DNA from 4 places in the Rahnella sp. WP5 genome. Region 2 is predicted to be linked to each of the others. Evidence: predicted binding sites of a transcription regulator. Region 2 holds the regulator's gene; each other region holds the start of a gene.
The links. Region 2 encodes CRP, which controls carbon source genes, mostly activating them, when cyclic AMP is high. Its sites were predicted from a motif close to ATGTGANNNNNNTCACAT; they were not measured.

Region 1 (8,059 bases), on a different contig from region 2:
CGCTGTCGCGTAAATCACGCACCGTATGATTAACCGGCAAACCAGCGCCGACAGTGGCGTTATACAACCAGTGGCTGTCAGTTTTGGAAAATGCATCGCGGATCTGACGGTATTTATTCGTGTCCGACGCGCCTGCCTGTTTGTTGGCACTGATGACATGGAAACCGTAGCTGGCGAAATCCAGATACTGATCGGCCAGTTCAGCGCTGGCGGTGACATCCAGAACCACTAAATCGTCATAAGGATGCGCGCGCATCCACAGGAACAGCGATTCTTCGTCATGCGCCTGCGATTCATCATCAAAGAAGGCCAGCGCACGGCTGGCATCCAGCCCTTCATAATTAAGCAGACTGCGCTTGCTGTCGACCACACCGGCCAGCACAAACTCGAAACCGCTGCGGGCAGAAATATTCTTTTGTTCACGGGCGAACAGTTCCAGCCAGCGTGAACCGATATTGCCTTTACCAAACAGCATCAGACCGATTTGCTTTTCAGCACGGAACAACGTTTTGTGCAGCCCCTGAATCAGGTGCGCGGTCGGGCCGATACGCAGTACAGCCACCAGACTGATACCGTCTTCGGCCTGCCAGATAAACTCCACTGGCTGATCTTTCATTTCCTGATAAAAACGGTGGCTGTGCAGCGGATTCTTGCACACGCCCGCCCCGACCAGCGCCACCAGCGCCAGCCCTTCACGCAGGGTCAGACGCGCCGGAAGGGCCGCCTCTTCGAGAATCTGCAACGCGCTGCCCGCCACTTCAGAGGTGTAGCAAAGTTGCAGCAGATTACGGTCAGGATGAATGCCGGTACACAGCGGTTTGATCTGCGCACGTTTAAGCAGCAGCTCAACATCTTTTTGTGCCAGACCAAAATCGTGGCCGGAAGGAATGACCATTTCGATCAGACAAATATCATCATGGCTGGTGACAATTTTCGCGCCGGTACCGGAAGCCAGCACGCGTTCAATACGCGTTGAGCCCTGCTCCGGCTGGTAACTGCAACGCAGTTGCAAATCAATATCGCTGCCGGAAACCGGCTGAAGGGTACGGGTGTGCAGAACCGGTGCCGCCAGACGCGCCAGTTCACTGGCTTCATCGAGACGCAATAACGGCAGCAGGCAGGCATCTTTCACTTTGCGCGGGTCGGCGCTGTAGACACCGGCCACATCACTCCAGATGGTCACACGGCTGGCATTAGCCAGTGCGCCAATCTGGGTGGCGGAATAGTCACTGCCGTTACGGCCAAGCAGTACGGTTTCACCCGCGTCACTGCGGGCGATAAAGCCGGTCACCACCAGATATTGCTGAGGATGCTGCGCGAGAAGTTGTTGCAGCAGCGGATACGAACGGCCTTCATCAACCTGAGGTTGCGCAGCGCGTTCAGCCCGCAGGAATTCACGGGCATCCAGCCAGGCGGCCGGTAATTCCAGCTTACACAGCACTGCAGACATCAGACGTGCAGACCAGACTTCGCCGTGCCCGACGACTTCAGCATAAATTGCATCGGTCATTTTGCCGTCAAGCAAAACAGCCAGACGTTCGAGATCATGAATAAAAGAAGCAATAAGCGGTTCGGCCATTTCCGGCGGCAACAGACCGGTTATCAAATCACTCTGATAACGGCGCAAAGCCTGCTGAACCTGATGCGCAGAAATTCTGTCTGTCTGGCTGAGCTTCAGCCAGCTGATCAGCTGGTTGGTTGTGCTGCCTGCTGCCGACACCACCATCATGTCGCCCGGCTTCGCATACTCGGCCATAATGCCAGCGACACGCAGATAACACTTCACGTCGGCCAGACTGCTACCACCAAATTTGTGCAACTGACGACTTCCCGCCGGCGCTGCAACCGCTATTGCATTCATACTTACCTCGTTGCCACTGACTGGAATGCATTTTCCAGATCAGCAATCAAATCTTCGCTGTCTTCAAGACCTACAGAAATACGGAGCAAGCTGTCAGAAATCCCGGCGGCTTTGCGCGCTTCCGGCGCCATGCCAGCATGTGTCATGGTCGCGGTATGAGAAATCAGGCTTTCGACGCCTCCCAGTGATTCTGCGAGGGTAAATAACTTCAATTCTTTCAGGAAATGGCGCAACTGAGCTTCATCTCCGTTAAATTCAAAACTGATCATGGCACCAAAGCCACGTTGCTGGCGGCAGGCAATTTCATGTCCCTGGTTTTCCGGCAGCGACGGATGATACAGCTTTTTGACCTGCAATTGTTTTTGTAAATAAGCAACAATTGCCAGTGCATTTTCCTGTTGCTGTTTCACGCGAACCGTTAACGTGCGCAAACCGCGCAATAACAGATAGCTGTCAAAGGCCGCAGCGGTAACGCCAATGTTGTTCGCCCACCAGGCGAGTTCTGTCGCATGTTCTGCGGTCTTAGATATTACCGTACCGGCGACCACATCAGAATGCCCGTTCAGATATTTAGTACATGAATGGACGACTAAATCCGCACCAAGCTGCAATGGATTTTGCAACGCCGGACTCAGGAAGGTGTTGTCCACCACTGTCAGGGCACCGGCGGCGCGGGACGCGTCGCAAATCGCCTGAATATCCACCACACGCAGCAAAGGATTGCTCGGCGTTTCAATCAGCACCAGCTTCGGTTTTTCTTTCAGCGCATCGGCCAGCGCCTGTGGATCACCCTGATCCACAAACAGCACGCGATACGCGCCACGTTTGCTCAGGCTGTCGAACAAACGGTAACTGCCGCCGTAGCAGTCGTGCGGCGCAACCAGTAAATCGCCAGGTTTCAGAAAGACCGTACACACCAGATGAATGGCTGACATACCGCTGCTGGTCAGAACCGCACCGGCGCCGCCTTCCAGATCAGCCAGCGCACGCTGGACAACATCCCGTGACGGATTGCCGCGACGTGAATAGTCATGGGCTCTTGGCTGGTTGAAATCTTCAAAGTTATAGGTACTGGAAAGGTAGATTGGCGGAACTACACAACCATATTGCTGATCATTGTTCAGGCCACTGCCCACGGCAATGGTGGCTTGCTTGTGCGTCATAATCGTTTCTTCCTGACGAATTGCGAAGGATGAGGATATAAAGAGTAACGTCCGGATTTATAGACGTCAATACATCTGGACATCTAAACTTCTTTGCGTATAGATTGAGCAACAGCGCAATACCCGCTAAAATTATGGCGTTAATGAAGATGTCAGGCAGATCTGTCGTGCCGGGAGACGTAAGCTCAAGGTAACAAAATGAACAGTGCCGCAGGGAAAAACGTGAAATGTCCCTGTTAAATTCCGACATTTACTTAGTGAGAACAGTGAAAATCGGGCATAATCACGCGGTTTTCAGAATTTTATTTTTTGATAAATTTAAGGTGTCCCATGGCTGAGTGGAACGGCGAATATGTCAGCCCTTACGCTGAACACGGTAAGAAAAGCGAACAAGTTAAGAAAATCACGGTATCCATTCCGCTGAAAGTCCTCAAAATTCTCACCGATGAACGCACCCGTCGCCAGGTAAACAACCTGCGTCACGCGACCAACAGTGAATTATTGTGTGAGGCTTTTCTGCACGCCTTCACCGGTCAGCCTTTGCCGAATGACGAAGACCTGCGTAAAGAACGCAGTGACGAAATACCGGAAGCGGCGAAGATCCTGATGCGTGAACTGGGTGTGGATCCTGATACCTGGGAATACTGATCGCAGCATCGCAAACAAAGATGTGCTGAAAGACCGTGCGGCTCCCGTCGCGCGTTTTTTCAGTATCTGCGCGAAGAAAGAGAGTGCGGGAACGGGCATTTTATCTGGCGGGACGTCAAACGACAGGTAACAAAAAAGGCGCCAAAGGCGCCTTTTTTTGCTCTCAAGCGAAGCTTATTTGCTGCCTGGAACGCTGAAACGCTTGTTGAAGCGGTCAACGCGACCACCGGTAGCCACTTCACGTTGCTTACCAGTGTAGAACGGGTGGCATTCGCCACAAACGTCCAGGTTCAGATCGTGACCCACAGTTGAGTGAGTTTTGATAACGTTACCGCATGAGCAAGTTGCAGTAACTTCTACATATTTAGGGTGAATACCTTGTTTCATGGAAAACCTCTTCTTAAGGCCGCGTCGCTATCCAACCCTGTTCTGTCAGACACCACGCGTAGTGGATGATAGGCTTTGAGTACGAAATGCACCAAAGGCGGCGAATCATACAGAATCTCTGACAACCGCGCAATCATGTTCATGCATTTCGAAAGACACAGTGTACACTATCTCGTCATTTTTTTATAGTCTGGACCCCCAATGCCTGTTGCCCACGTTGCTTTACCCGTCCCGCTCGCCCGTACTTTCGACTATCTGTTGCCGCCTGATATGCAGGTTTCAAAGGGTTGCCGGGTCAGTGTGCCTTTCGGAAAACGCGACGCCATTGGCATCGTCACTCAGGTCAGCGACTTCAGCGAATTTGGCCTGGAGAAACTGAAACCGGTGCGGGAAGTCCTCGACAGTTCCAGCCTGTTTACCCCTGATCTGTGGCGCATCTTGTTTTGGGCCGCCGACTATTACCATTACCCGATCGGCGAAGTGCTGTTCCATGCGCTGCCGGTATTGTTACGTCAGGGGAAAGCCGCTGAGCTTACACCGCTGTGGCAATGGTTCGCCACCGAGGAGGGGCGCGCGACGCCGCTCGACAGTCTCAAACGTGCGCCAAAACAACAGCAGGCGATGGCAGCACTGATGCAAAAACCGTTGTATCGTCATCAGGTTGCCGATCTTGATCTTACCGATACGGCCCTGCAGGCATTACGAGCCAAAGGGCTGACGGATTTACGCAGTATTGCGCCCGCCACGCACGACTGGCGCCAGGATTTCTCGGTGATCGGCGAACGTTTACGACTCAATACCGAGCAGGCCACCGCCGTCGGCGCGATCCGCAGTGAAGATCAGCAATTTTCCGCCTGGTTGCTGGCCGGTGTAACCGGCTCAGGTAAAACCGAAGTGTATCTGAGCGTGCTGGAAAACATTCTGGCGCAGGGTCGGCAGGCGCTGGTGATGGTGCCGGAAATCGGCCTGACGCCGCAAACCATCGCACGTTTTCGCGAACGTTTCAGTGCGCCGGTGGATGTGCTGCACTCCGGCCTGAACGACAGCGAACGCCTCGCCGTCTGGCTGCGGGCGCGCAATGGCGAAGCGGGCATCGTCATTGGCACCCGTTCATCGCTGTTTACACCGTTTGCGCGCCTCGGCGTCATTATCATTGATGAAGAACACGACAGTTCTTATAAGCAGCAGGAAGGCTGGCGCTATCACGCCCGCGATCTGGCGGTGTACCGCGCTCACGCTGAAAATATCCCGATTATTATGGGCTCGGCAACCCCGGCGCTGGAAACGCTGCACAATGTTGAACTGGGGAAATATCGTCAGCTCAAACTGACCAAACGTGCCGGAAATGCCAAACTCGCCCGTCAGAATTTGCTGGATTTAAAAGGGTTGCAGCTGAAAGTCGGGCTGTCTCAACCGCTGATCCAGAAAATGCAGGAACATCTGAAAGCCGATAATCAGGTCATGCTGTTCCTCAACCGCCGCGGCTATGCGCCTGCCCTGCTTTGCCATGAGTGTGGCTGGATAGCCGAATGTCAGCGCTGTGACCACTATTACACTCTGCACCAGAATCAGCGTCAGTTACGCTGCCACCATTGTGACAGTCAGCGCGCCGTGCCGCATCAGTGTCCGCATTGCGGCTCAACACAACTGGTCTCGGTCGGCGTCGGTACAGAACAGCTGGAAAACGAACTGGCGCCGTTGTTCCCGGATACGCCAATCACGCGCATTGACCGCGATACCACCAGCCGGAAAGGTTCGCTGGAACAGCATCTGAATGAAGTCCATCGTGGCGGCGCACGTATTCTTATCGGCACACAAATGCTGGCAAAAGGGCACCACTTCCCTGACGTTACGCTGGTGTCATTGCTGGATGTCGACGGCGCGCTGTTCTCGGCAGATTTCCGTTCTGCCGAGCGCTTTGCCCAGCTTTATACGCAGGTTTCAGGCCGCGCCGGACGTGCAGGCAAACAGGGTGAAGTCGTATTGCAAACTCACCATCCCGAACATCCGCTATTACAGGTGCTGTTGCAGCAGGGCTACGACGAGTTCGCCAGACAGACCCTGGCGGAGCGCAAAAGCGTCTTCCTTCCTCCTTATACCAGCCACATTATGATCCGCTCGGAAGACCACGATAATCAGCAATCTGCGCTGTTCCTTCAGCAGTTACGTAATCTGCTCGAATCCAGTCCGCTGAAAGATGATTCGCTGTGGATCCTGGGGCCGGTTCCTGCCTTACAAGCCAAACGCAGCGGACGTTTCCGCTGGCAGCTTTTATTGCAGCATCCTTCACGGCGCGTTTTGCAGCATCTGATCAAAAGCTCTCAGCCGCTGATTTCAAGTCTGCCGCAAGCCAAAAAAGTGAAATGGACACTGGATGTCGATCCGATTGACAGCTGATTCCAAAAGCGAATTTGCGTGAATAGTCAGGTTTTTTGCGTGATGCATCGAAAAAAGCATCTGGGTCACACTTTTAATGCAAATTAGGTAACAAATCCTACTCACATTCTGTTTAGAATGTGATGAGCTACACATCATGCGTAGCCAGGTGAGGAATGTTGATGTTGTTGTCTCAGTTTGATGCTGTTGCAAGGAGAGAGACGTTGGAGCACAAGAAAGAATTACCCGCCGCAACAATGAAAGATGTGGCTGAACAGGCAGGCGTTTCAACAGCAACCGTATCCCGTGCATTAATGAATCCGGAGAAAGTCTCCGCCGCGACTCGCCAGAAAGTTGATCAGGCCGTCATGGCCGTCGGTTATTCTCCTCATGCCCTGGCCCGCAACCTGAAGCGTAATGAATCACGCACTATTTTGGTGATCGTCCCCGACATCTGCGATCCGTTTTTCGCCGATCTGATCCAGGGGATCGAGCGCACGGCCGCCGAAAGCGGTTATCTGGTGTTGATCGGTGATTGTGCTCAGCAAAATCAGCAAGAGAAAACCTTTATCAATCTGATCATTACCAAGCAAATTGACGGAATGCTGCTGCTCGGCTCTGATTTACCTTTCGATGCCAGCAAAGAAGAACAACGCAATCTGCCGCCGATGGTGATGGCTAATGAATTTGCGCCGGAACTTGAACTGCCGACGGTCCACATTGATAACCTGACGGCCGCGTTCGAAGCTGTGCATTACCTTCTCAAGCTGGGGCATCAGCGTATTGCCTGCATCGCCGGGCCAAAGCATATGCCATTGTGCCAGTACCGTTCACAAGGTTATGTGCAGGCGCTGCGCCGCAACGGACTGAGCGTCGAGAGCAAGCTGACCATTCATGGTGATTTCAGCTATGAATCGGGGGCGCAAGCCGTCACCGAGTTGATGGCTCTGCCCGTGCCGCCGACGGCGATTTTCTGCCACAACGATGTGATGGCGATTGGTGCCATGTTTCAGGCCAAAAAAATGGGTCTGCGCATTCCGCAGGATTTGTCGGTTGTCGGCTTCGATGACATCAAGGCCAGCCAGTATACCGATCCTCCGCTGACGACCGTTGCACAGCCGAGATTCCAGCTTGGCCGTCAGGCCATGTTATTATTACTTGAGCAGTTACAGGGAAATCCGGTACAAAACGGTTCGCTGCTGCTTGATAGCGAGCTGGTGGTGCGGGAAAGCACTGCGGCCCCAAAAGCGTGAGTCCGATTTTATGCTGTTCAACAGTTTTAATTTCAGTAAATGTTCAGGGTTGAGTAACATGACGCACTTCTTCATTCATCACGACACAGCGAAACGATAGTGGCACAAAGAGACTATGTAAGCCGTGGGCGCTCAGGAGCGCGGCGGAAAAGTACCAGCCGGAGTAAAAAACGCAGTTCCACAACGATCTCCAAAACCATGGTGGTGTTAGCCGTTGCGGTACTGGTGGTGTTTGTCGGTGGCCTCTATTTTATTGCGCACAATAAACATGAAGAAGCGACAGTGTTGCCGACGCACGCTGTCCGTCCGGGTAATGGATTGCCACCTAAGCCAGAAGAACGCTGGCGCTACATTAAAGAACTGGAAAACCG
Region 2 (8,059 bases):
CAGAACTTTCAGGCCAGTAGCGCGCTGGATGGTTTGCAGGTTGAGGTTATCACGTTAGACAACGAACAAATTTCACAACGTCTCACCGAACTGAGGAAGCACTATGAACGATAAACTCGTGCCCGGTGCCGACCCTTACTATTATACCGGCATCAATGTGCTGAAAAACCGGCTGGAAATCCGTGAAGAACATCGTCTGTTGCAGGCCGAACTCGCATTTACTGCCCTGCGCGCGTCAGCGATGCCGCTTGGGCCTGCGGTGATGGGACTGCCGCATCTGTGTGCGGTGCATCTGTCTTTGTTCCAGGATATTTACGCCTGGGCAGGCGAGTTCCGTGAAATCGATATCTACAAGGATGACACTCAGTTTTGCCATTTCGAATACATCGAAAAAGAGGGCAACGCGCTGATGCAGGAGCTTGAAGAAGAAGAGTTTCTGGTCGGGTTACCCCTGGATAATCTCGCTGAGCGTCTGGCTCACTATTACACCGGCCTGAATCTGCTGCATCCGTTCCGCGAAGGTAACGGACGTGCGCTGCGGATCTTCATCGAGCAACTGGTCATTCATGCTGGCTACGATATTGACTGGTCCAAAGTGGATCGTGAGCGCTGGCTGGCGGCCAATAAAACGGCGGTGTTTGGTGATGAATCCGCGCTGGTGGCAATTTTTAATACTGTTGTCAGTGAAATCCCGGAAGAACATTGATCGACAAAATACTGAGCCTGAGCTGAAAAATGCGTAGAATTGCCCGGTAAATTTTCCGACTTTTACCGGGTACACTATGCTGCTGCTGATCGACAACTACGATTCCTTCACCTACAACCTCTATCAATATTTTTGCGAGCTAGGTGCAGAGGTGAAAGTGATGCGTAATGATCAGCTGACGCTCACCGACATTGAACAGCTTTCCCCCTCACATCTGGTGATTTCTCCCGGCCCGTGTACGCCTGATCAGGCTGGCATTTCCCTGCAAGCGATTGCCCATTTCTCCGACCGTTTACCGATACTTGGCGTGTGCCTCGGGCATCAGGCGATGGCGCAGGCGTTCGGCGCGAGCATCGTCCGCGCCCGGCAGGCCATTCACGGCAAAACATCCCCTGTCCGCCATACCGGCAGGAGTGTCTTTACCGGGCTGAATAATCCGCTGACCGTGACGCGCTACCATTCGCTGGTGGTCGCGCCACAGACGCTGCCCGATTGTTTCGAGGTTACTGCATGGACAGAACGGGATGGTGGTCGTGACGACATTATGGGCATCATGCACAAAACCTTGCCGCTGCATGGCATTCAGTTCCATCCTGAAAGCATTTTGAGCGAGCAGGGGCATCAGCTTTTGGATAATTTCCTTAAAATCTAATCAGTTAATATTGCTGAAAAAATTACTTACCCATCAGATGCGATTTCTGTTTGCCTGTGTGTGATTTTTTATGCATATTTTGTGATTATATTTTCATATCAATGGTCGTGAGGGAGAAGGGTAATGGCGGAAAAATCATCGGTAGATCGGGGCACATTCGATAAAGTTATTTTGCCGGTTTATTCACCTGCGAAATTCATTCCCGTGAAAGGTAAAGGCAGTCGCGTGTGGGATCAGCAAGGGAACGAGTACGTTGATTTCGCCGGGGGTATCGCTGTGACGGCGCTTGGACATTGCCATCCGGCACTGGTGAAAGCGTTGCACGAGCAGGGCGAAACCCTGTGGCATGTCAGTAACGTATTTACCAATGAACCCGCCCTTCGACTGGCGCAGAAGCTGATCGACGCGACCTTTGCCGACCGCGTATTCTTCGCCAACTCCGGCGCTGAAGCCAACGAAGCGGCCTTTAAACTGGCGCGCTATTACGCCTCGCACCGTCACAGCCCGTACAAAAGTAAGATCATCGCTTTCCATAATGCCTTCCACGGTCGCACGCTGTTCACGGTTTCCGTGGGTGGCCAGCCGAAATACTCCGACGGCTTCGGCCCGAAACCCGCTGATATTGTGCACGTGCCGTTCAATGACCTGGATGCCGTAAAAGCGGTGATCGACGACCACACCTGCGCCATTGTTGTCGAGCCTGTGCAAGGGGAGGGCGGTGTCACGCCTGCGACCAAAGCGTTTCTGCAAGGTCTGCGCGAGCTTTGTGACAAACATCAGGCGCTGCTGGTGCTGGATGAAGTACAAAGCGGCATGGGGCGCAGCGGCAAGTTGTTCAGCTACATGCATTACGGCGTGACACCGGACATCCTGACCACTGCCAAAGCGCTCGGCGGTGGTTTCCCGGTTTCCGCCATGCTGGCAACCGAAGACGTGGCCTCGGTGATGGAACCGGGCAAACATGGCACCACCTACGGCGGTAACCCGCTGGCCTGCGCCGTCGCTGAAGCCGCGCTGGATATCATCAATACGCCAGACGTGCTGGCCGGGATCAACGAGCGCCGCGAGAAATTCATCAGCGCGCTGGAGGCCATCAACCAGAAATATCACATCTTCAGAGAGTTCCGCGGCCAGGGTTTGCTGATCGGCGCCGAGCTTTCTGATGCGTATAAAAACCGCGCCGGAGAATTCCATGCCGCCGCCGCCGACTGCGGGCTGATGATGCTGGTCGCCGGACCGAATGTCATGCGGTTTGCGCCATCGCTTGTGATCGACTTCGCGGATATTGAAGAGGGGATGGGAAGGTTTGAGAAAGCAGTGGGGAAAGTTTGCGGGGGGTGAGCCCCACGCCTCCGTCTTTAAACGCTTGATCGAGACAATTTCGGTTTCTCACTAACATTTATCACATGGCCTCTCGCGCCGAAACCGACCAAGAGGGAAAAGTGCTTTTTCCCTCTTGGATCTCCCTTCGCTTTTTCACTGCGCGCTGTCGCGGGCACGGTGGACATGTTCTGGCGCATTAGTGTGTGGCGCAAAATGTCATCGCTGCGCGATTCCCGAATTTCAGGCTTCGAGCCTAAGGTCTCGAACCGTTCATTCGGTGCCATTTTTGAGCACGCCAATCGACATTTCTAAAAGATAAAACCCTTCTGCTTTTGAATTTAGAATCCTGCGGGCGAATCAGAAATCTTGCTGAACGGAGCGGCTTCGAGACCAGTGGCTCGAAGACCGAGAGAAGGAACCGCAACGCGGCAAGATTTCCAGCCTGTCGCTGTGGTTGCTGGAACATAGCCTACGAGCGAAGCGCGCAGTTTAAGACGTGGAGATTCCAAAGAGGGCTCGTCTTAGCCCTCTTTGGTCGGTTTCGGCTCGGTGAGTTAAGCGAACACGGCAATTGAAAAACCGAAACTTTCTCAATCCGTTTAAAAGAACGCCAGTACACGGCATCCGTACTTGAGAAACCGAGATATTCGCAATTTCAAAAAGCAGTCTGGCTGCAAGCCAGTAAAACGGGGATTTGAAAGGGGCATCCCCCTTCACGCCCGCCGCGTCAGCCAGATCCCATGATGCGGCCTCTGCTTCCACGCCAGTGACGAGATGGTATGCATCACGCTGAGATGTGAAATTACGCGCCGCAGATGGCGTTCCATTTCGGTCAGTGGCATATCCGGGTGAAGTTCCGGCGCATTAAACAGGTTGTTCTCGCTGCCCGGCCCGTCGTAGAGCAGTCGTTGCTGACAGCTTTGCAGCGCGATTTCGCAGGTCTGTAAATACTCTGTCGCCAGTTTTTCCGGCAGCATGTAATGCTCGCGGGCGAGGATCGTCATCGCGTTGATATGCTCAACCACAAACTGACTGTGCGTCACCCACAAACGCATATCCGCCAGATAATGTGAGTTAAAACCCGGCTCCTGCATCGCCTGATTTAGCGAAGTGAACAGCTTATTGTGCGCCTGATTGACCTGCATACGGGTGTACGCCAGTTTGGCGGTGTCGGGGCTTTCCTCGAGCAGCAGGCGGATAGCGTCCTGATAGATTTCCAGCGCCTGGTGTGCATTCTGGCGCAGCAAACCGCTTTGCCATTGCGGCCACAGCCAGATAGTGCCACCAAAGGCCAGCGCGCAGCCGATCAGGGTATCGACCAGTCGTGGTACCAGAAAATGCACGCCGTTCATCGCCAGCAATTGCAGGGTATACACTGCAGTCACCGTCATGCCGACCATCGCCAGTCCGTAGTTTTTGCGCAGAACGGTATAGGACAACAGGGTGATCAGCAACATGCACAGCAGCGTGGTGCCTTCCGGCAGTTCCAGTTTGAGCAAGCCTGAGGCAATCAGCAATCCGGCCAGCGTACCGAGTGCACGGTGCTGGATCCTCACCCGCGTGGCGTTATAACCGTTCTGGCTGACCAACATGATAGTCAGCAAGATCCAGTAGGGTTTGGGCAAATTGAAGAACAGACCCAGACTGCTGCCAATCGCCAGAATAATGCCCAAACGTGCGGCATTACGCAGTGCCACGGATTTGAAGGAAAGATAGCTTTTCAGCGCGGGCCAGAAGGGCAAACGCGGCTGGGTGTTCATCAGGTCACGTTTGTACAACGGCCGCTGTGTGCGTAACAGACGGGCAATGCGGCTGAAATGGTAATAACAAAACTGACCTACCGGATTGTCCGGGTTGCGCGCGGCGATTTTCTCCAGCGCGGTCAGCTCATTGGCCATCGTAAAGCGCCCGGATAAACGGTGATAAAGAATATCGTCGGCAATCACCCGAAGACGGGTGGAAATCACCTGCGCATTTCGGCGGATAACCGCTTCGGCATGGCTTTCCTCCACCAGTTTCTGCACTTCTTCCGGCTGATGCAGGCTCACTGTAATATGCTCCTGCAAATCGAGCGCCACCTGAAAACGCTGAAACAGCCGTTTATGGTGATGATGATGTCCGTGCTGGGGCAACATGTGTAATTGCTGATAAAGCAGGGCAATCAGGTCGATAACCTGCTGCTGGCGGGTTAGCAGTGGGGGTAACGCGGTTTCGGGATCGGTGTGTTGCGTCAGCAGGCTGTACTTAGCTTCGAAATAATCCGCGAGTTGCAGATAGAGCTGGCTGAGCGTTTCGCGCATCGGCTGTTCTTCCGAAATACGAAACCACGCCCAGTTAAACAATCCGTACCAGGCTGTGCCAGCGGCGAACAACACCGGGGCCTGCCACATCGGGCGCACGCCCACCATACTCAGCGTGAAGATAGTCGCCACCAGCGCACCGGGCAACAGGCGCGCATGCAGCGGGCTGATTTCACCGGTGACGCCCAGCAGTAACGCCAGCGACAGCATGATCAGCGGCAGCGGTATATGCCAGCTTTCGAGCATCAGTTGCAGCAGAAGGCTGCTCACGGCAAAGAGTGAACCGCCGACGAGCAGGCGTTTGAAAAAGCGTTTATGCGGGGTATCCAGACCGGCGATGTTACAACAGGCCGGGCAGAGGGAAAACAGCAGGCCCATTTGCAAATTGCCAAACAGCCAGCAAATGCCAACAGGTAAGCACAACACCAGCGTCTGGCGCAGCGCGTAGTTCACTTCAGGATGGTAAAACAGTCTTCGCCATAGCGTCATGGGTAAAGCTTAGCCCATAAAAAAGGCGCGACAGTGTTTTGCCGCGCCAATTTTTGAGGGATTAACGTGTGCCGTAAACGACAATCGTTTTACCGTGTGCGGAGATCAGGCTCTGATCTTCCAGCATTTTGAGAATGCGTCCGACTGTTTCACGTGAACAACCGACGATTTGGCCAATTTCCTGGCGGGTGATCTTGATTTGCATCCCGTCCGGATGGGTCATTGCATCAGGCTGTTTAGCCAGATTGAGCAAGGTTTGAGCGATACGACCGGTAACGTCAAGGAAGGCAAGGTTGCCGACTTTCTCTGACGTCACTTGCAGACGGTTTGCCATCTGCGCGGAGAGACGCATCAGAATATCCGGGTTAACCTGAATCAGCTGGCGGAATTTTTTATACGAAATTTCAGCCACTTCACAGGCAGTTTTAGCACGTACCCAGGCACTGCGTTCCTGACCTTCTTCGAAGAGTCCCAGCTCACCGATGAAGTCACCTTGGTTAAGGTAGGACAGTATCATTTCCTTGCCTTCTTCATCTTTAATCAGGACAGCAACTGACCCTTTCACGATGTAGTAAAGCGTTTCGGCTTTTTCACCCTGGTGAATCAGCGTACTTTTAGAAGGATACTTATGTATATGACAGTGAGACAGGAACCATTCAAGAGTCGGGTCTGTTTGTGGCTTGCCGAGAACCATTTGCTATTATCCTCTGTTGTTATCGCTGCCCAAAATCACAGGGCTCAGAGTTCCCTGTACGGCACTTCAAATCCAAAGCGCCCTTTCAGCATATAACTCTCCAGAAATGCTGCAAGCGGATGTCGGAGTGCAACAGCCTGTTTATTGCTGTCATCACCGTGGGTTCTGTACTTAAACCGCAAAAACCGTCACCGCAATTTACTGGAAAGTATGTTTCGGCTTTGTTTGTAGCACAGGTTTGAGATGCTGTCTTCTGTTGTCTCGCTTCAGCATGATGGCGATCGGGTTACGTTGCCAGATTTTAGGTGAAAGGGTACTCTGAGAGCAGATTTCGACAAGTTTATTCACCGGGAGAATAGTTCATGCATGCACGTGTCAAATGGGTTGAAGGACTGACATTTTTAGGTGAGTCTGCATCGGGTCATCAGATTTCAATGGATGGAAACGCGGGTGATAAAGCCCCAAGCCCGATGGAAATGTTACTGATGTCCGCAGGGGGGTGTAGTGCAATCGACGTGGTGTCAATTTTGCAAAAAGGTCGTAATGACGTGCGTGATTGTGAAGTGAAGCTGACCTCACAACGCCGCGAAGAAGCGCCGCGTCTGTTCACTCACATCAATCTGCATTTTATCGTCACCGGTAAGGATCTGACCGATAAGATTGTTGAACGCGCAGTCAGCCTGTCTGCCGAAAAATACTGTTCTGTGTCTCTGATGCTGGGGAAAGCGGCCACAATCACCCACAGCTTTGAAGTGATTGCAGCCGAATAAAGTTTACTCGATCTTCTTGCCTTCCATCAGGCGCTGCACCAGCGGCGCCATGATCAGCTCCATCGCCAGCCCCATTTTGCCGCCCGGCACCACCAGTGTTTTGATGTGCGAGATAAACGACCCTTGCAGCATGGCCAGCAGATACGGGAAATCGATGTCATCCAGCCCCTGAAAATGAATCACCACAAAGCTTTCATCCAGTGACGGAATGGCTTTGGCGGCAAACGGGTTCGAGGTATCGATGGTGGGTACCCGCTGGAAATTGATGTGCGTGCGGGAAAACTGCGGGGTAATGTAATTGATATAGTCATCCATCGAACGCACGACGGAATCCATCACCGCTTCACGGGAATGCCCGCGCTCGCCGGTATCGCGCACCAGTTTCTGGATCCATTCGAGGTTGACGATAGGCACCACGCCGACCAGCAGGTCGACCTGCGCGGCAACGTCAATTTTGTCCGCCACCACACCACCGTGTAACCCTTCGTAAAACAAAATATCCGTCGGTTCCGGCAACGCCTGCCACGGCGTAAAGGTACCCGGCACCTGATTGTAGGGAACGGCTTCGTCATAAGTATGCAGATACTTACGTGAACGGCCAGTGCCGGTTTTACCGTATTCGATAAAGCTTTTTTCCAGCAAACCAAAGTCATTGGCTTCCGGCCCGAAGTAGCTGATATGACGTCCCAGATCGCGCGCCTTGCGTATTGCCGCATCCATTTCAGGACGGGTGAAATGATGAAAACTGTCACCTTCCAGTTCCGCCGCACGCAAACCAAGCTGCTGAAATATTTTACGAAATGCCACGCTGGTGGTTGTGGTGCCTGCACCGCTCGAACCGGTCACGGCAATAACAGGATGTTTGGCTGACATAATGCGCTGTTCTCCATAAAGGTGATGCAGGCAGGCGAGACGCGGTCTTTTCTGTGGTCGAAGATCTGGCGTCAAGGCTGCGCATAATTAAGCCTATTGTTACCATATTTATTCGCGAAGCCAAAGAGGGCATCACTATTCTAAACCCGCCAGCAACGGTTGGATCAGCGGGTCTTTCTGGTGGAACAGAGAAACAATGTCATGCAGCGCCTTGCCTGTGTACTCCTTTTTCCACGCCAGACTGAGCGGGGA
Region 3 (8,059 bases), on a different contig from region 2:
GTCGGCATCGCCAGCGGCAACTGAACTTTAAACAGCAGCTGACGCGGGCTGGAACCAAAGGATTTCGCGGCTTCGATCAAGTCTTCCGGCACCTGATTGATACCCAGAATGGTCAGACGCACCACCGGCGGCAGGGCGAAGATAATCGTTACCACTACGCCCGGCACGTTACCGATACCAAACAGCATCACGATCGGCACCAGATAGACGAACGCCGGTGTGGTCTGCATGGCATCAAGCAGCGGCCTGATAATTTTCGCCGCTCTCTGACTGCGCGCCAGCCATATCCCGAGCGGCAGGCCGATCAGAATACAGAAGAACAGCGAGGTCAGAACCAGCGCCAGCGTCACCATTGCCTGTGACCAGGCACCGATTGCGCCAATTAACACCAGCGAAACCAGCGTGGCAGCACCCATGCCGAAACCGGCCATCTGCCAGGCGAGCAGGGCGAAGACCAGGATCGCAATCGGCGCTGGCAGGGATTCCAGACCATGCTGGAAACCGCTCAGGACGAAATCGACCGGAACACGGATCCCCTGAAATACCGGGCGGAAGTTACCGACCAGCCAGTCGATCCCCTCAGTCACCCAGCGGTCGAGCGGGATCAGCGTGCTGTGAAACGGATCGAGAATATTAAAATGCTGATGCTGTTCCGGCGCGACGCTCAGCCAGTCGTTGGTCTGGGCGGCGGCATGGTGCGTCGCGTCTGGTGTGCTGGTTGCGGCATCGCTGCTGCCGCCCCACGGATCACTGCTGCCTGCATCGGCTGGCGCGGCATGGGCGGCGGCGTCAGCTTGTGGCGCGACACCGCCACTGGCGTTATCGGCACTCCACGGATCCACGGAAGGATCGAGAGCCTGGGCCTGAGCGGCCTGCGCGTGCTGTGTAATGGTGTTCGTTATGGTTGAAGTGCTCATTCGTTACCCCCTTCTTTGTCCAGAGCCTGAAGCAGCATGGCTTTGGAAATAATGCCGATATAGTTATTGTCCTCATTGACGACCGGCACAGCGCAAGGCGCGGCGGCGACATGGGAAATCAGTTCGCTGAGCGGCATGTCTGCCTGCACGGCTGCCGGAGATTCCAGCAAGGCGCTTTCCAGCGACTGATTGGTTTTGAGCGCGGTTTTCAGGGATTCAATCGACACCACGCCAATGAATTTCTGTCCACGTTCAAGCACATAACCATATTCGCGGTCTTCATCTTCGAGCAGCTTGAGAGCGGCACGTGGACCAAAACCGGGGGTTTTACGAATAAGCGCGCCACGACGGCGGGCAATGTCTTTGGCACTGAAGACCTGACTGATATCCACACCACGGAAGAACGTGCGCACATAGTCGTTGGCCGGATTATTAAGAATGTCTTCCGGCGTGCCGACCTGTACCACTTCGCCGCCCTGCATAATGGCGATGCGGTCGCCGATGCGCATGGCTTCGTCGAGATCATGAGAAATAAATACGATGGTGCGCTGATGCTGAGCCTGAAGCTTCACCAGTTCATCCTGCATTTCGGTACGAATTAACGGGTCAAGTGCAGAGAAGGCTTCATCCATGAGCAGAATGTCAGGGTTGTTGGCCATAGCACGCGCTAAACCGACACGCTGGCGCATCCCGCCTGACAATTCATCCGGATAAGAATTGGCATAGTTTTCCAGCCCGACCTGACGCAGCGCGTCAAGCGCTTTGGTATTGCGCTCTTCGACCGGCACACCGGCCAGCTCCATACCAAACGCGGTGTTATTCAACACGGTCAGGTGTGGCATCAGCGCAAAGGACTGAAATACCATACTGATTTTACTGCGGCGCACCTGGCGCAATTTTGCTTCTGAGATTTTGGCGATGTCTTCGCCGTCGATCAGGACTTCGCCACGGGTGGGCTCTATCAGACGATTGAGAAGGCGTACCATGGTGGATTTACCGGAACCGGATAACCCCATGATGACGAAAATCTCGCCTTCTTCAATGGCCAGACTGGCATTCTTAACGCCAAGTGAAAGACCGGTTTTCTCAAAAATCTCTTCTTTACCCTTGCCTGCATCAATCATCTTGAAAGCGCGATCCGGGTTTTCGCCAAATACCTTATAAAGATTCTTTACTTCGATTTTAATTGCCATGCAATGTGCATTCCTTGGATATAAATAGCCGTATCGGCTCGATGTCTAATTTTTGTGTTGGATCGTATAGGATTTTGCCTGTAACGAAATAGTGAACGCGTTATACCCTAACACATCGAAATTCTGAGACAAGTCTCAATGTTTCCGATGAATATTCATGATTGGGTTTCTGGTTGCGTATTTATCTGTATTTGCGGTGTTTAATTTCGGTAAATTCAAACTGACAATTAATGACAATTTATCCCGCCAGAATACTTTGGGTTTTTGCCTAATTTCACGACGGATTGTTTCGCTAAAAATATAAGTAATTTATTGATTTTATTGGATTTATTGTCTTTTTTATTTGTGTGATTTTAGAACGGAGTTATTGAGGTGTTTCCCTGAAGTTAATGCGTTTTATGAGGAGGGGATTTGCAAGGGTAAATAGAGATTTGAGCTTTGCGTGAAAGCCGTGAATTTACCGCTTGTCTGAAAGATGACTACGTAATGAAATAATCACCTGAACAGGCGGGGTATGCGGGAAATTCGCCGGTGATGACACCGGCAGGGAGGGGGAAGTTCTTCACGCAAAACGGCCGGAATTCGGCCTCAGGATACGGATTTTTCTTCGTCTGCTATTTTGCGATACAGACGTCGCGGATGGCCGATATTTCCGTACTGCATCTCGACGCCGATAAAGCCAATTTCCACGCAATATTCCAGATAGCGGCGACCGGTCGTTTTGCTGATCCCAACCTCTTCAACCACCTGTTCCACCGACCAGCTGACGTCGGGTTTCGCCGTGAAAACCCGCTGAACCAGTTCGAGCGTATTCGGCTCGATGCCTTTGGCAGAAGGCGCTGGCGGCGTATCGCTGGCGGGCAGATTGAACAATTTATCCAGCGCCCGCTGATCGACCACTTTCACATTACGCAGCGTTTGCACCAGTTGCATAAAGCGCTCGAGTGAACTGCGCAGACGATGGAACGACACCGGCTTGATGATGTAATCGAACGCGCCGCTGCGCATGGCCTGGCTACAGGTTTGCATATCGCTGGCAGCGGTAATGAAAATCACCGAGCAATCGAAGCTTTTCAGCAACGGGCTGTCGATCAGATCGACACCCTGACCATCCGGCAAATAGTTATCGAGTAAGATCAGACGCGGCTGATGCAGGCGCAGCAGAGAACGCGTCTGCTCCAGTGTGGCCGCAATGCCGACGACGCGCAGGTTGAAATTTTGCTCGATAAAATCACGGTGCAGACCGGCGAGATGCGGCTCATCTTCCACAATCACGACATCGAGTGCGCTGCTGTTATTCATGGTTCTGTCCTGTTAACGCTTCTGCCGGATACGGGATAAAGACTGAAAATATTGTACCTTGCGGCGTGTTGTCTGAGATTTCGATGCTGCCACCCGCCTGACGGACATAACCGGCCACCAGATACAGGCCGATACCGTGTTCTGCACCCGTGGCGTCCTGCCCGCTGGAGGGCTTGCTGGTGACGCCTTGTTCAAACAGGTGCGGCTTGAGTGCATCTTCCACGCCGCTGCCCTGATCGGCGACTTCAATCAGCAGTTCCCGGTTCCGGTCGGAAATATACAATTCGACCGGTGCCGGGGGCGTCAGTGCTTTCAGTGTGGCGTCCACGGCGTTATCCAGCAAATTACCAATCACTGACATCAGTTCGGTTTCACTGATGGCTGCCGGTATGCGGGTGAGCTGACAGGCGGGATCGAAACTCAGTTCGACCCCTTTTTCGCGTGCACTGACGTATTTCCCCAGCAGCAGGCCACAAAGTGCTGGCGAGGTAAAGCGTGCTGAGACGAAATCCAGCACGGCCTGCGCGCCTTCCGACTGTGCCTGAATATAGCGCATTGCATCGTCGTAACGCTGCATTTGCAGCAAGCCCGCCAGCGTCGCAGTCCAGTTCAGTTGTTCATGGCGCATAATGCGAAGGTTATCGGCGTAGCGCTTCACCTGACTCAGCTGGCTGCTCAGCGTATTAATGTCGTTTTTATCGCGGAAACTGAATACCCAGCCACTTTCTGCACCGGGTTCAAGTTCGATGGGTACGCGGTTGACGATCACCTGTCTCTGATTGAGTACCGTAATCTGATCATGCTGACTGTTGTTTTCACTGACACCACGTTGCATAAAGAACGTGGGCGGCGTCTGAAGCACCTCCGCCAGCGGTTTACCCAGTAGCTCGTTTTCGGGCTGGCGGATATCCAGTAACTCGCGTGCGGCCCGGTTAATTGAAATCAGTTGCCTTTCGGCGTTGATCGCAAATACGCCCTCATACATGGCTTCCAGCAACGCTTTTTGCTGGCGGACCAGCAGGGCAATATCTTTGGGTTCCAGCCAGAACATCTGTTTTTTAACGTTGCGGGTGAACATCCATGAAAAAATAAACAGCAGTAATAAAAGCAGTAAACCGTATAAACCGGCCTGCGCCAGACGGCGGCCATTAATATTATCGATATAAGAGGTGAGATAACCGACCGAGACAATGCCGATCACCTGATTACTGGCATCCAGAATCGGGGCTTTGCTGCGCAATGAAACGCCGATGCCGCCCTGACGTACGGAAATAATGGTTTTACCGGCCAGCACACCGGCGTTATCACCGCCAATCATCGGCAGGTCTATGCGCTCCGGGGATTCGGAATGATAAAGATGCAGCTCGCGGGTATCGCCGATAACGATATAACTGGCGTCACTTTTATCGCGTAATGGCTGGATTAGTTTCGCGATGCCGGGGATATCGCGGGCCTGTACCTTTTGCGCCAGCCCCGGCATCAGAGCGATCTCGCTGGCCTGAACCCGTGCACGCTGGCCCAGATCATGATGTAACTGACGGTCAATAATATGAAATAAAATAGCCCCCAGCAGTGCCAGCAACACGCAGGAAAATACCACCAGAGATAAAAAGAGTTTTACCTGAAAAGGTAACCTGAATTTCATACGACCTGCTGCACGGCGAACCTGAGATATACATTCAATAAGCCTATCACGGCGAAATGTGAGTCGTAATCGCAGAGAAGCGGAGTTGTGAACAGAAGATTAAAATAATGATTATTTCACACAGTAATAACAGGGTTAATAGCGGGATTTACTACTAATCTTATAATCCTTATAAATCAGGGTGCATTAACACCATAAACACCATAACAACCTTTATCCCTGCGGTTTTAATTTGAACAACCTCACACCCGGCTGACCGCCTGTTTTCATATGCTCAGACCATCAATAAGAAAAGTCTTCAGAAGAAAGAGGCAATGTCATGAGCACAACCGACGATTCCTACATCGCTGTCAAAGAAACGAAAACCTCCGGCCTCTCGGCCAGACAAAAATGGTGGCACATTCTTGATCACTACAAGATAGGCATTATCCCGCTGCCCTTTTTCCTGCTGGCGGGCGTGCTGATCCTGCTCGATTGCCTGAATGGCAAGTTGCCGAGTGACATCGTGGTGATGGTCGCCACGCTGGCCTTCTTCGGTTTTGCCTGTGGCGAGTTGGGTAAACGCTTACCTGTGGTGGGTAAACTGGGGGCCGCGGCGATTTGTGCCACTTTTATTCCTTCGGCGATGGTGCATTACGGCCTGCTGCCGGATGTTGTTGTTGATTCCACGGTCAAATTCTATAAATCCACCAATATTCTCTACCTTTATATCTGCTGCATTATTGTCGGCAGCATTATGAGCATGAACCGTCAGGTGCTGATCCAGGGCTTTATGCGTATTTTCGTACCGATGCTGTGCGGCGAAGTGGTCGGCATGATTGCCGGTATGGCGATGGGCACTGTTTTAGGTTTACCGCCAATGCAAACCTTCTTCTTCCTGATCCTGCCGATCATGGCTGGCGGTGTCGGGGAAGGTGCGATCCCGCTGTCGATGGGTTACGCGACCATCCTGCATATGGAGCAGGGCGTGGCGCTTGGGCGCATTCTGCCGATTGTTATGCTCGGTGGCCTGACGGCCATTGTGCTGGCGGGCGTGCTGAACCAGCTCGGTAAACGTTATCCGCATCTTACCGGCGAAGGCCAACTGATGCCGTCGAAAAAAGGCCAGATGGGCAGTGGCACCGATGAATTTGAGGGCAATCCGGGCGTCAACGCGCTGGCCTGTGGTGCGCTGCTGGCCATCCTGCTGTACATGGTCGGGATGCTCGGCCAGAAATGGATCGGCCTGCCAGCGCCGGTCGGCATGCTGTTTGCGGCGGTGCTGGTGAAACTGGCGAACGGTGTTTCGCCGACTATTCAGCACGGCTCAATGACGGTGTATAAATTCTTCCGTACTGCGGTAACTTATCCGGTATTGTTCGCAGTGGGTGTCGCGATCACGCCCTGGCAGGAATTGATCAACGCTTTCACCCTGCAGAACCTGCTGGTGATTGTGACCACGGTGCTGGCGCTGGTCGGCACCGGTTTTTATGTGGGTAAGAAAATTGGCATGCACCCTATCGATGTGGCGATTGTTTCCTGCTGCCAGAGCGGGCAGGGCGGCACGGGCGACGTGGCGATTCTGACCTCCGGCAACCGCATGACGCTGATGCCTTTCGCGCAAATCGCTACCCGTATCGGGGGAGCTATCAACGTTTCTGTCGGTCTGTTTGTTCTGGCGAAGTTCTTCTCATAACACCTTCACCCACCCCTTCAGCCTAAGGGGTGGGTTTTCCTGAGAAAAAATCCCCAGTCCAATTTTGGACTCAATTCAACCTGCTTATTTATTGTCCGGCGGTTATTATTTGCGCACTCAGAGACGAGTCACCCGCCCCGTGAGCAGGTTCCCACGTAAGGAAGAGCACTATTTTTTGACGAAAGAATCCACGCATGTTCCGTATTAAATCGCTTGTTTCTGCCTTACTGCTTCTCGTTACCGGTTTGTTTAGCATCCACACCTTTGCTTTTGATATGCCAAAAGAATTTGAGTCTATGGACACCTACAAATTTTTCCATAGCGAACTTTTTGATGGAAAAGGTTCTACCGTGACTGCGGTCAATACGGGCAACTCAGACAATATTAAAAGCGCCCTGCTGGCGGAATATCCGCGCTGGAAGGGGACGCATTATCGCTGGGGTGGCACCACCCACAAAGGCGTGGACTGCTCGTCGCTGATGCAGCATCTGTTTAATGATTCCCTGCAAACACGCCTGCCAAGAACCACCTTTCAGCAAATCAGGAACGGCAGAAAAGTGAGTAAAAATAATCTGAAACCGGGAGATTTAGTGTTTTTCAAAACGTCGCCGGGCGATCGTCATGTCGGCGTGTATGTCGGGGATCATCAGTTCATTCATGCCTCGAAAATTGAAGGCGTCACTATTTCATCACTGGATAATCAGTATTGGGTTGATCATTACGAAACCGCACGTCGTTTAGAACTGATGAGCTAAAAAAAAGGCGGATCCTTTCAGGAGATCCGCCCGTTTGTTTTGGATGGTTATTTATCTGACGAAGCCTGCCAAAGATTCAGCTGACCATCCGCCACATGCTTATCAATCGCTGTCAGTTCTTCAGCGGTGAAGCGCAGATTATCCAGCGCTTTCACGTTTTCATCCAGTTGCTCCGGACGGCTGGCGCCAATCAGCACCGACGTCACGCGATCGTCTTTCAGCAGCCAGCTCAGCGCCATCTGCGCCATGGTCTGTCCGCGCTGCTGCGCCATCTCATTGAGCAACCGCAGGCTGTTCAGGTTATCTTCTGACAGCATTTGGGCATTCAGCCCGCGCACCTTATTCCCTTCCACCTGCATGCGCGAGCCGTCAGGGATGCCGTTGAGATACTTGCCGGTCAGCAACCCCTGCGCCAGCGGCGTAAAGGCGATGCAACCTGCGCCATTTTGGTCCAGCGTATCCAGCAAACCACTCTTATCCACCCAGCGGTTCAGCAGATTGTATGACGGCTGATGGATCAGCAGCGGTACTTTCAGCTCACGCAGTAACTCCGCCATGATCTGGGTACGTTC
Region 4 (8,059 bases), on a different contig from region 2:
GCCACGGCATCGCTCCTATCTTCATCTGTCCGCCAAATGCCTCTGACGATTTGCTGCGTGAGATTTCGTCTCATGGCCGCGGATACACTTACTTGCTGTCACGTGCAGGCGTGACAGGCACTGAAAAACGCGCGCTGACGCCGCTGAATCACTTGGTTGATAAGTTACGTGAATACAATGCCGCGCCACCCTTGCAGGGCTTTGGTATTTCCGAACCTTCACAGGTGAAAGAAACGCTGGCCGCAGGCGCAGCCGGTGCTATTTCCGGTTCAGCGACGGTGCGTATCATCGAAAACAATCAGCATCAGCCTTCTGAAATGCTGGCTCAGCTTTCCCGCTTTGTCAGTGAAATGAAGGCCGCGACCCGCGCTTAACCCTCTCTCAGACAGAACCTCAGTCATACAGTGACTAAGGTTCTGTTTCTTTTAATTTCTTACTTTTTTTTACCCCGCTTAATTTGTATTACCCATTTCAATAATCCAAACTAAAATTACTCTGCAGATCAATGATACTGTATGAGAGAGATATCATCTGCTCAGCTAACATGTTGTTTCTTTTGGTTTTATAACAAATCATGGAGTGTTATTTTATGAAGCTATTCAAAACATTGTCCGCATTCTGCATGGCAGCGGTTGTGGTCCTGGCTGTTGCCGCTTGTGCGCCGACCAAAAAATCAGAAGGAACCGGTGGTTACATCGATGACACTGTCGTCACCACAAAAGTAAAATCTGCCCTGCTGGCAGATAAGAGCATTAAATCCACTGAGATCAGTGTCGAGACCTTTAAAGGCCGCGTACAGTTGAGTGGTTTTGTGACGTCAACAGCAGATGCAAACCGTGCAGTTGAAGTGACTCGCGGCGTAGCCGGTGTGCGTTCAATTGAGAATGATATGCGACTGAAATAATCAGGAATGTAGCAAACTGAAAATCTAAGAGGCGCCGAAGCGCCTCTTTTTTTGGACCGTCTTTCCGGAAATCAGAAACGATAGCCGGCGCCAAACATAAAGACCCATGGGTCGATCCGGGTGTTGATGTTTTGCTGCTCACCACCAGCTTTGAATTTGACTTCCGTATCAATATCCATCCACCAGACAGACATGTTAATTAACCAGTTATCGTCCAGGTTGTAATCCAGACCAGCCTGCGTTGCCACACCCCAGGAATCTTTGACGCTTAAATCAGACAGCCCGGCATCACGCCCGGTCTGGTTGAAATCCGCGTCATAAAATGTGGTGTAGTTGATACCTACGCCGAGGTACGGACGCAATTTGTCCTGACGGTCACCAAAGTAATATTGCGCCATCAGAGACGGCGGTAATTGTTTCACTTCTGCGATAGTCCCGGTACTTTGCAGACCGACTTTGTGCTGGAACGGTGTGGCTGCCAGCAACTCCATCCCGATATTGTCAGTGAACATGTAACCGAGGGTTAATCCCATCTGCGTGTTGTTATTGATATTAAATGAACCCAGACCCAGCACGTTGTCCGAGCCTTCTGTCGGACGAACCGTGGCTGTCCCTACGCGAAAAATCACATCCCCTGCCTGATGTGCGCTCGAGACTGCCGGAAATGCCGCTGCTGCCACTAATGCCCAATATGCTGCTTTCATTGTCCCTTCCCTTTGTGTGGATTAGTTATCAACCGCGCGAATGATACCTACTCTTTGGTATGGTTTGATCAATGCGGGATCACATCTTTAAAACAAAAAGTAAGAAAATGCATCTTCCGCAAAGCGATCTAAATCTATAAAAACAAAGGAATTGATCTGCATCAAAAATGAGGAGATTTTGTTGTTTTGTTAACAGGTGATATTTCAGTTGCTAAAAAAAATGGTGCTGCGTAATTTGCATACTCATAGTTAGTTTTGGTTTGGTGCCGTAAGGAGTCGGTAACTTCCAAGATGGGCGAAATTAACAATCCTTGTATGACCTGTGGCGCATGCTGCGCTTATTTCCGCGTTTCATTTTATTGGGCTGAATCTGAAGAGGCTGGCGGCTGTGTTCCGCAGGCACTGACAGAGCAAGTCACCCCTTTTCTGAGTTGCATGCAAGGCACGAACAGTAAAACGCCGCGCTGTGTTGCTCTGGAGGGTGAAGTGGGACATGCGGTTTCCTGTTCTGTTTATCTCAACCGTCCAACACCGTGCCGCGAATTCGATCAGTCAGGGTTGAATGGCATCGGCAATGCCGCCTGCGATCGTGCCCGTGCGAAGTATGGCCTGCCCCCTCTGGATGTAAATTTACCGACGATTGATCTCAGCCACCTCAGTTGCGTTTAAGCAGAGATTGATCGACGGGTCTGACAGGAAATCAGCGCAAAACTATCGGCGGAGGGTATTTAAAGGGTACAATCCCCGCCTTATTGATTTTTGCTTTTTGCCAAGGAGCGTCCATGTCTATCACGGCCAGTACGTTGTACCGTGACAGTTATAATTTTATGCGTAATCAGATGAGTAGCGTTTTGGCGCTCTCGGTTCTGGCCGCATTAATCACCGTCATATTAAGCTGGGTTTTAAGTCCTTCATCTGAGCAGGTCGAGGCCATCGGGCAACTGATGAGTAACATGACCGGCATGAGCGTCGGCGATATGATGGGATATATTGAGCAGCAGATTACTCCGGAGCAGCAAAGCGCGATTTTCCGTTACAGCCTGGCCGCTCTGCTGTCAACGCTCGCCGGAAACGTTATTCTGGTCGGCGGCGTTCTGACGTTGATCCAACTGATTTCTCAGGGCGTTCGCGCCAGTATTACGCAAATTTTGAGTGCGTCATTGCCGGTGTTGCCACGTCTGGCCATTTTGCTGTTTATTTACAGCATCATGTTCCGTATCGGTCTGGCGCTGCTGTTTGTTCCGGCATTCCTGATTGCGATTGCCTGGTCAATGTCACCGGTTATTTCCTGTAAAGAGAATGCCGGCGTGTTCAAAGCAATGCGCCTGAGCACCCGCCTGGCCTTCAGCAATGTGCGTCTGGTCGCCCCGGCCGTGATGCTGTGGATTGTGGCGCAGGTGGTGCTGATGCTGTTTGTTGGCGTACTGAGTGCGCTGAATCCGATGATTGGTGCAGTGATCCTCGGCGCAGTGAGCAACCTGATCAGCGCCTTTATGCTGATTTATCTGTTCCGTCTTTACATGAAATTACATGCATAATATAGACATAACTTTTTCAGGGGCGCTCCGGCGCCCTTTTCTTTTGTCCGCGAAATGATTCCGGTATAGTCATCCCATACATAAAACATGGAATGAAGTATGAAGCAGCTCCTCGATTTTCTTCCCCTGATTGTCTTTTTTGTGGTTTATAAGCTTTACGATATTTTTGTCGCATCAGGCGCGTTAATTGCGGCCACCGCGTTAGCGTTAGTGATTACCTGGATTCTGTATCGCAAAATCGAGAAGATGACGTTAATCACCTTCGCGATGGTCGCTGTTTTCGGCACCCTGACACTGGTTTTCCATAATGACGAATTCATTAAATGGAAAGTGACAGTTATTTATATGCTGTTCTCCGGTGCATTACTGATCAGCCAGCTGGTTCTGAAAAAGCCGTTAATCCAGCGTATGTTGGGTAAAGAGCTGACATTGCCGGATCACGTATGGAATAAACTGAACGTCAGCTGGGCCATCTTTTTCCTGCTGTGCGGACTGGCCAATATCTATGTGGCCTTTTGGTTACCGCAGAATATCTGGGTTAACTTCAAGGTATTTGGCCTGACCGCACTGACGCTGGTATTCACCCTGTTGAGTGGCGTCTATATTTACCGGCATATGCCGGATGACGAAAAAAAATAAGCATCCTTCTGCACGGGCCTTTCTTTGAAAGGCCTTACTTTTTCAAATTGTTGAACTGTGTGAAGCCTATCGTATGAACGAAAAACATAGCTTACCCAATGGTGAAATGGTGTTGCGTACGCTGGCGATGCCAGCTGACACCAATGCGAATGGCGACATCTTTGGCGGATGGCTGATGTCGCAGATGGATATGGGCGGGGCGATTCAGGCGAAAGAAATCGCCAAAGGTCGCGTAGTGACCGTACGCGTTGACGGCATGACGTTTCTTAAACCCGTGGCTGTCGGGGATGTGGTGTGCTGCTACGCACGCTGTATTCGTACCGGTAATAGCTCGATCACCATCAACGTGGAAGTGTGGGTGAAGAAAGTCTCTTCTGAGCCCATCGGACAGCGTTACAGGGCCACTGAAGCGGTGTTTACGTATGTTGCTGTAGATGATGAAGGGAAATCGCGCCAGCTGCCTGATGGTCGCAGTAATTTCAGCGTCGATTCCGACGGTGTCTCTCAGGACTAAATCGGTTCTGTATGATGGGAAGTAAAAGACTGGAAGTAAAAAGGTCGCCTTCATGGCGACCTTTTTTTGCGTTGAAATCACTGGTGATGACCTGTCCTGGCTTATTCGACAGCAGAACCGCCTTTAATCCTGAACACCAGGTTCACCACGAGATTGCTGGCAGCCTTCGGTTCATAGCGCCATTTGCTCATCGCCTGTTTCACTTCCCGCTCAAACATATTGCGCGGCTCAGCTGACAGAACACGTACGTTTTGCACACGACCATCGCTGTCCACATCAAACTGTACACGAACCCGCCCTTCGATACGTAAGGCCAGTGCTCGCGCCGGATAAGCAGGTTCGCCACGCTGCAGCGGCCGCGGACCGGTATTGCTCTGCGCATTGGTAGACGCCGGAGGCTGACTCACAGGTTTAGTGACCGGCTGGTTGCTGGTTACGGGGGCAGTTTGTACCGTTTGCGTCGGTTTTTCGACGGGACGTTCAACGGGTTTCACCTTCGGTTTAACGACCGGCTTTTTCACCGGTTTTGGCTTAGGTTTTGGAGGCTCCGGAATCACAACGGCTTCAGGCGGCGGCGGTGGCTCCGGCACGACTTCCGGTTCCGGCTCAGGTGCTGGCGGTGTCGGTTCAGGTTGTGGCGGCGGCGGAGGGGGTGCAAAGTCGGCCGGATTGACCATCGTTACACTCATCACCTTCTGATCCTGACTTGGCAATTTGATTGACTCGCCCACCGTCATATACAACACGCCCGCAATGACTGCGACATGTAAACTAACAGCAAGCAAAACCGGCACCGTCACCTTGCGGATAAATCTAAACTTTTTTAGCGGCATAATGATTCATTTTCCCCGTGAAGCCGCAAGTTTAAATGTAAATAGCAATCATATTCAACACCGAGATGACAACTATTCTCAAATAACCCTTGTTTTGATCCTACGCAAAGCGCTTTCCCCGGACTTCAGGTTTAGCTATGTTAATTCTGTAAAATAGTCAGGCAGCCTCTGGCTGCCAAAAAACGCTCACTAAAACCCCATTAAAGGTGACTCATGCTTTACGTTATTTATTCTGAAGATGTTTCCGACTCGCTGGAGAAACGCGCTGCTGCCCGCCCTGCTCACATCGAACGCCTGAAAAAATTGCATGAACAAGGCCGCGTACTGATTGCAGGTCCAACCCCGTCCATTGACAGCGAAGATCCGGGCGCCGCTGGCATGACCGGATCCGTGCTGATTGTCGAATTCGAAACACTGGAAGATGCCAGAGTATGGGCAGATGCCGATCCGTACGTTAAAGCTGGCGTGTATAAAGCCGTGACTGTCAAACCGTTCAAACGCGTATTCTGATGTTTTATGGGCAGTTTTTCGGGCTGCCCGCTGTTCCCTGTGCCTTCCCGCCTTCTCTTTAATCAACTTTACTTTTGCTTACGTCAGTTGATTGTCTAAATATTCGGTTACTCAAACAGTTACCTGCGTCTTTTTTCTTTAACAGTCGAGCGGAGAACCTGATATGCAATGTCCGGTATGCAAAGAAAGTCAGTTAGTGATGTCCGAACGTCAGGGCATTGAAATCGATTATTGTCCTGACTGTCGCGGAGTATGGCTGGATCGCGGTGAGCTGGATAAAATCATCGAGAAATCTGCCACATTACAGGCCGCAGAACGCCCTGCAACTGCACGCTATGAGGAACGTGACCGTCGAGACGATCACCGGCCGCAAGGCAATTATGACAACCGCGGCCATTACTCGTCCCAAAAGCCCTATAAAAAGAAGAGCTTCCTTTCAGAGCTTTTCGACTGATTTCACCCCTCACGCGCCATGACATCACACCTCATGGCGTGATTCCCCGAATGCCGTCACATTGCATTCATCTCTTCTGTGTTAGAATGCTTACCCCTACCCATGAGGTAAGCATTATGTCATTCTTCGACGGACTGAAGTTTCTAACCAGCACGACCACGAAGGTCACCTGCCCGGAATGCGGTTATGTTTCAGAACAGATGAGCTCGAAAGTGCGCAAAAACGCCACGCTGGTCTGCAAAAAATGTGGCGCGCTTTTTCAGCCTAAATCCCGTTAATCAGGAATTCCATTCATAGTTCACGGCATACAATGAAAGGCGCTGGTGCTGCTGATGATGGATTTGACGAATACGGTAAATATGGCGGTAGCGTCTTGACTGCCCTTCCAGCCAGCGGCTTCTCCGGCGCTGGGTCTGGCGTAACATCCGCCACCGGCCGACTTCATTTCTACTGTGTTTCATTCACTTGTGTCCCGTAATGCCCGTGGCTGGTTCTTTAACGAAAGCGCTTCTTTTACAGAAAGTGTCTTGAGCGGAAAAACTGCGGGACATTATAGGCCGATGACGTTGTGATCCAAGTCTTGTTTTCCCCCTTCCTCCACGTTATCAGCTAACCTTGATGTCAGGGCGATGACTCTTTTATTAATCGGATACAGATTACAGAGGTAGCTGATTGATTAGCAGGATAAAGTTAGTTAAAAGGTTTCCCCTTTCACGTACACTCATGCCGATGGCTTGCGAACAGGACTTTTCGCCTTTATGACAACATTTTATACGGTAATCAGCGGTCTTCTGGTTTTCGGTTACTGGTTACTGATTGCCGGTGTCACCCTGCGCATTCTGATGAAGCGCCGGGCAGTTCCGTCCGCAATGGCATGGCTGCTGATCATCTACATCATTCCGCTGGTCGGTATTATTGCCTATCTGTCGTTTGGGGAACTGCACTTAGGCAAACGCCGTGCGGAACGGGCAAAAGCCATGTGGCCCTCCACCGCCCGCTGGCTCAATGATCTCAAAGACTGTAAGCGTATTTTTGCCACTGAGAACAGTGAAATTGCCGCCTCACTTTTCCAGCTTTGCGAGCGCCGTCAGGGCATTGCCGGTGTAAAAGGCAATCAGCTGCAACTGCTGACCACCAGCGATGACGTGCTGCACGCGATGATGCGTGATATCGGACTGGCACGCAGTAACATCGAAATGGTGTTTTATATCTGGCAACCGGGCGGTCTGGTTGACCAGGTCGCAGAATCCCTGATGGCGGCCTCTCGCCGTGGCATTCATTGCCGTCTGATGCTGGATTCCGCTGGCAGCGTAGCCTTTTTCCGCAGCCCTTACCCGGCCATGATGCGCAACGCGGGTATCGAAGTCGTTGAAGCGTTGCAGGTGAATCTGTTCCGTGTGTTCCTGCGCCGGATGGATCTGCGTCAGCACCGTAAAGTCGTACTGATCGACAACTATGTCGCCTATACCGGCAGCATGAATATGGTCGATCCGCGTTTCTTCAAACAGGATGCCGGCGTCGGTCAGTGGGTGGACTTGATGGCGCGCATGGAAGGCCCTGTCGCCACCACAATGGGTATCGTGTATTCCTGCGACTGGGAGATTGAAACCGGCAAACGGATTTTACCGCCGGAACCGGATCTCAACCAGATGCCGTTCGAGCAGGAAAGCGGCCATACCATTCAGGTGATCGCTTCCGGCCCAGGCTTCCCTGAAGATATGATTCATCAGGCTCTGCTGACTGCGACCTATTCTGCACGCGAACAACTGGTGATGACGACACCGTATCTTGTGCCAAGCGACGATCTGCTGCATGCCATTTGTACAGCGGCGCAGCGCGGAGTGGATGTCAGTATCATTCTACCGATGAAGAACGATTCGATGATGGTGAACTGGGCAAGTAAGGCGTTCTTTGGCGAATTGCTGGAAGCCGGTGTCAAAATTTACCAGTTCGAAGACGGCCT

Region 1: cytR (DNA-binding transcriptional regulator CytR) is a predicted target of CRP. The motif match lies at 6,574-6,591, and genes of this name have one in related genera.
Region 3: EX31_RS13595 (2-hydroxycarboxylate transporter family protein) is a predicted target of CRP. The motif match lies at 5,288-5,305, and genes of this name have one in related genera.
Region 4: ompW (outer membrane protein OmpW) is a predicted target of CRP. The motif match lies at 1,758-1,775, and genes of this name have one in related genera.

What each region holds. Positions count from the first base shown of each region.
Region 1 is NZ_JQJR01000015.1:21,428-29,486, forward strand. It holds gene EX31_RS14210 (bifunctional aspartate kinase/homoserine dehydrogenase II) at 1-1,861, opposite strand, end outside; gene metB (cystathionine gamma-synthase) at 1,864-3,024, opposite strand; gene metJ (met regulon transcriptional regulator MetJ) at 3,355-3,672, shown strand; gene rpmE (50S ribosomal protein L31) at 3,847-4,059, opposite strand; gene priA (primosomal protein N') at 4,261-6,456, shown strand; gene cytR (DNA-binding transcriptional regulator CytR) at 6,660-7,688, shown strand; gene ftsN (cell division protein FtsN) at 7,788-8,059, shown strand, end outside.
Region 2 is NZ_JQJR01000007.1:34,463-42,521, reverse strand. It holds gene EX31_RS04645 (YhfG family protein) at 1-114, shown strand, start outside; gene EX31_RS04640 (putative adenosine monophosphate-protein transferase Fic) at 104-706, shown strand; gene EX31_RS04635 (aminodeoxychorismate synthase component II) at 783-1,358, shown strand; gene EX31_RS04630 (bifunctional acetylornithine/succinyldiaminopimelate transaminase) at 1,482-2,699, shown strand; gene EX31_RS04625 (YccS/YhfK family putative transporter) at 3,395-5,470, opposite strand; gene crp (cAMP-activated global transcriptional regulator CRP) at 5,532-6,164, opposite strand; gene EX31_RS04615 (OsmC family protein) at 6,527-6,934, shown strand; gene EX31_RS04610 (phosphoribulokinase) at 6,938-7,807, opposite strand; gene allS (HTH-type transcriptional activator AllS) at 7,943-8,059, opposite strand, start outside.
Region 3 is NZ_JQJR01000013.1:152,633-160,691, reverse strand. It holds gene proW (glycine betaine/L-proline ABC transporter permease ProW) at 1-917, opposite strand, end outside; gene proV (glycine betaine/L-proline ABC transporter ATP-binding protein ProV) at 914-2,110, opposite strand; gene EX31_RS13605 (response regulator) at 2,699-3,412, opposite strand; gene EX31_RS13600 (ATP-binding protein) at 3,405-5,057, opposite strand; gene EX31_RS13595 (2-hydroxycarboxylate transporter family protein) at 5,377-6,732, shown strand; gene EX31_RS13590 (C40 family peptidase) at 6,927-7,487, shown strand; gene mgrA (L-glyceraldehyde 3-phosphate reductase) at 7,535-8,059, opposite strand, start outside.
Region 4 is NZ_JQJR01000010.1:206,187-214,245, forward strand. It holds gene trpA (tryptophan synthase subunit alpha) at 1-374, shown strand, start outside; gene EX31_RS09985 (BON domain-containing protein) at 590-904, shown strand; gene ompW (outer membrane protein OmpW) at 976-1,608, opposite strand; gene EX31_RS09995 (YkgJ family cysteine cluster protein) at 1,900-2,277, shown strand; gene EX31_RS10000 (YciC family protein) at 2,391-3,146, shown strand; gene EX31_RS10005 (septation protein A) at 3,246-3,785, shown strand; gene yciA (acyl-CoA thioester hydrolase YciA) at 3,859-4,299, shown strand; gene EX31_RS10015 (energy transducer TonB) at 4,401-5,132, opposite strand; gene EX31_RS10020 (YciI family protein) at 5,346-5,642, shown strand; gene EX31_RS10025 (TFIIB-type zinc ribbon-containing protein) at 5,806-6,096, shown strand; gene EX31_RS26165 (YnfU family zinc-binding protein) at 6,213-6,374, shown strand; gene EX31_RS10030 (YciY family protein) at 6,375-6,557, opposite strand; gene cls (cardiolipin synthase) at 6,855-8,059, shown strand, end outside.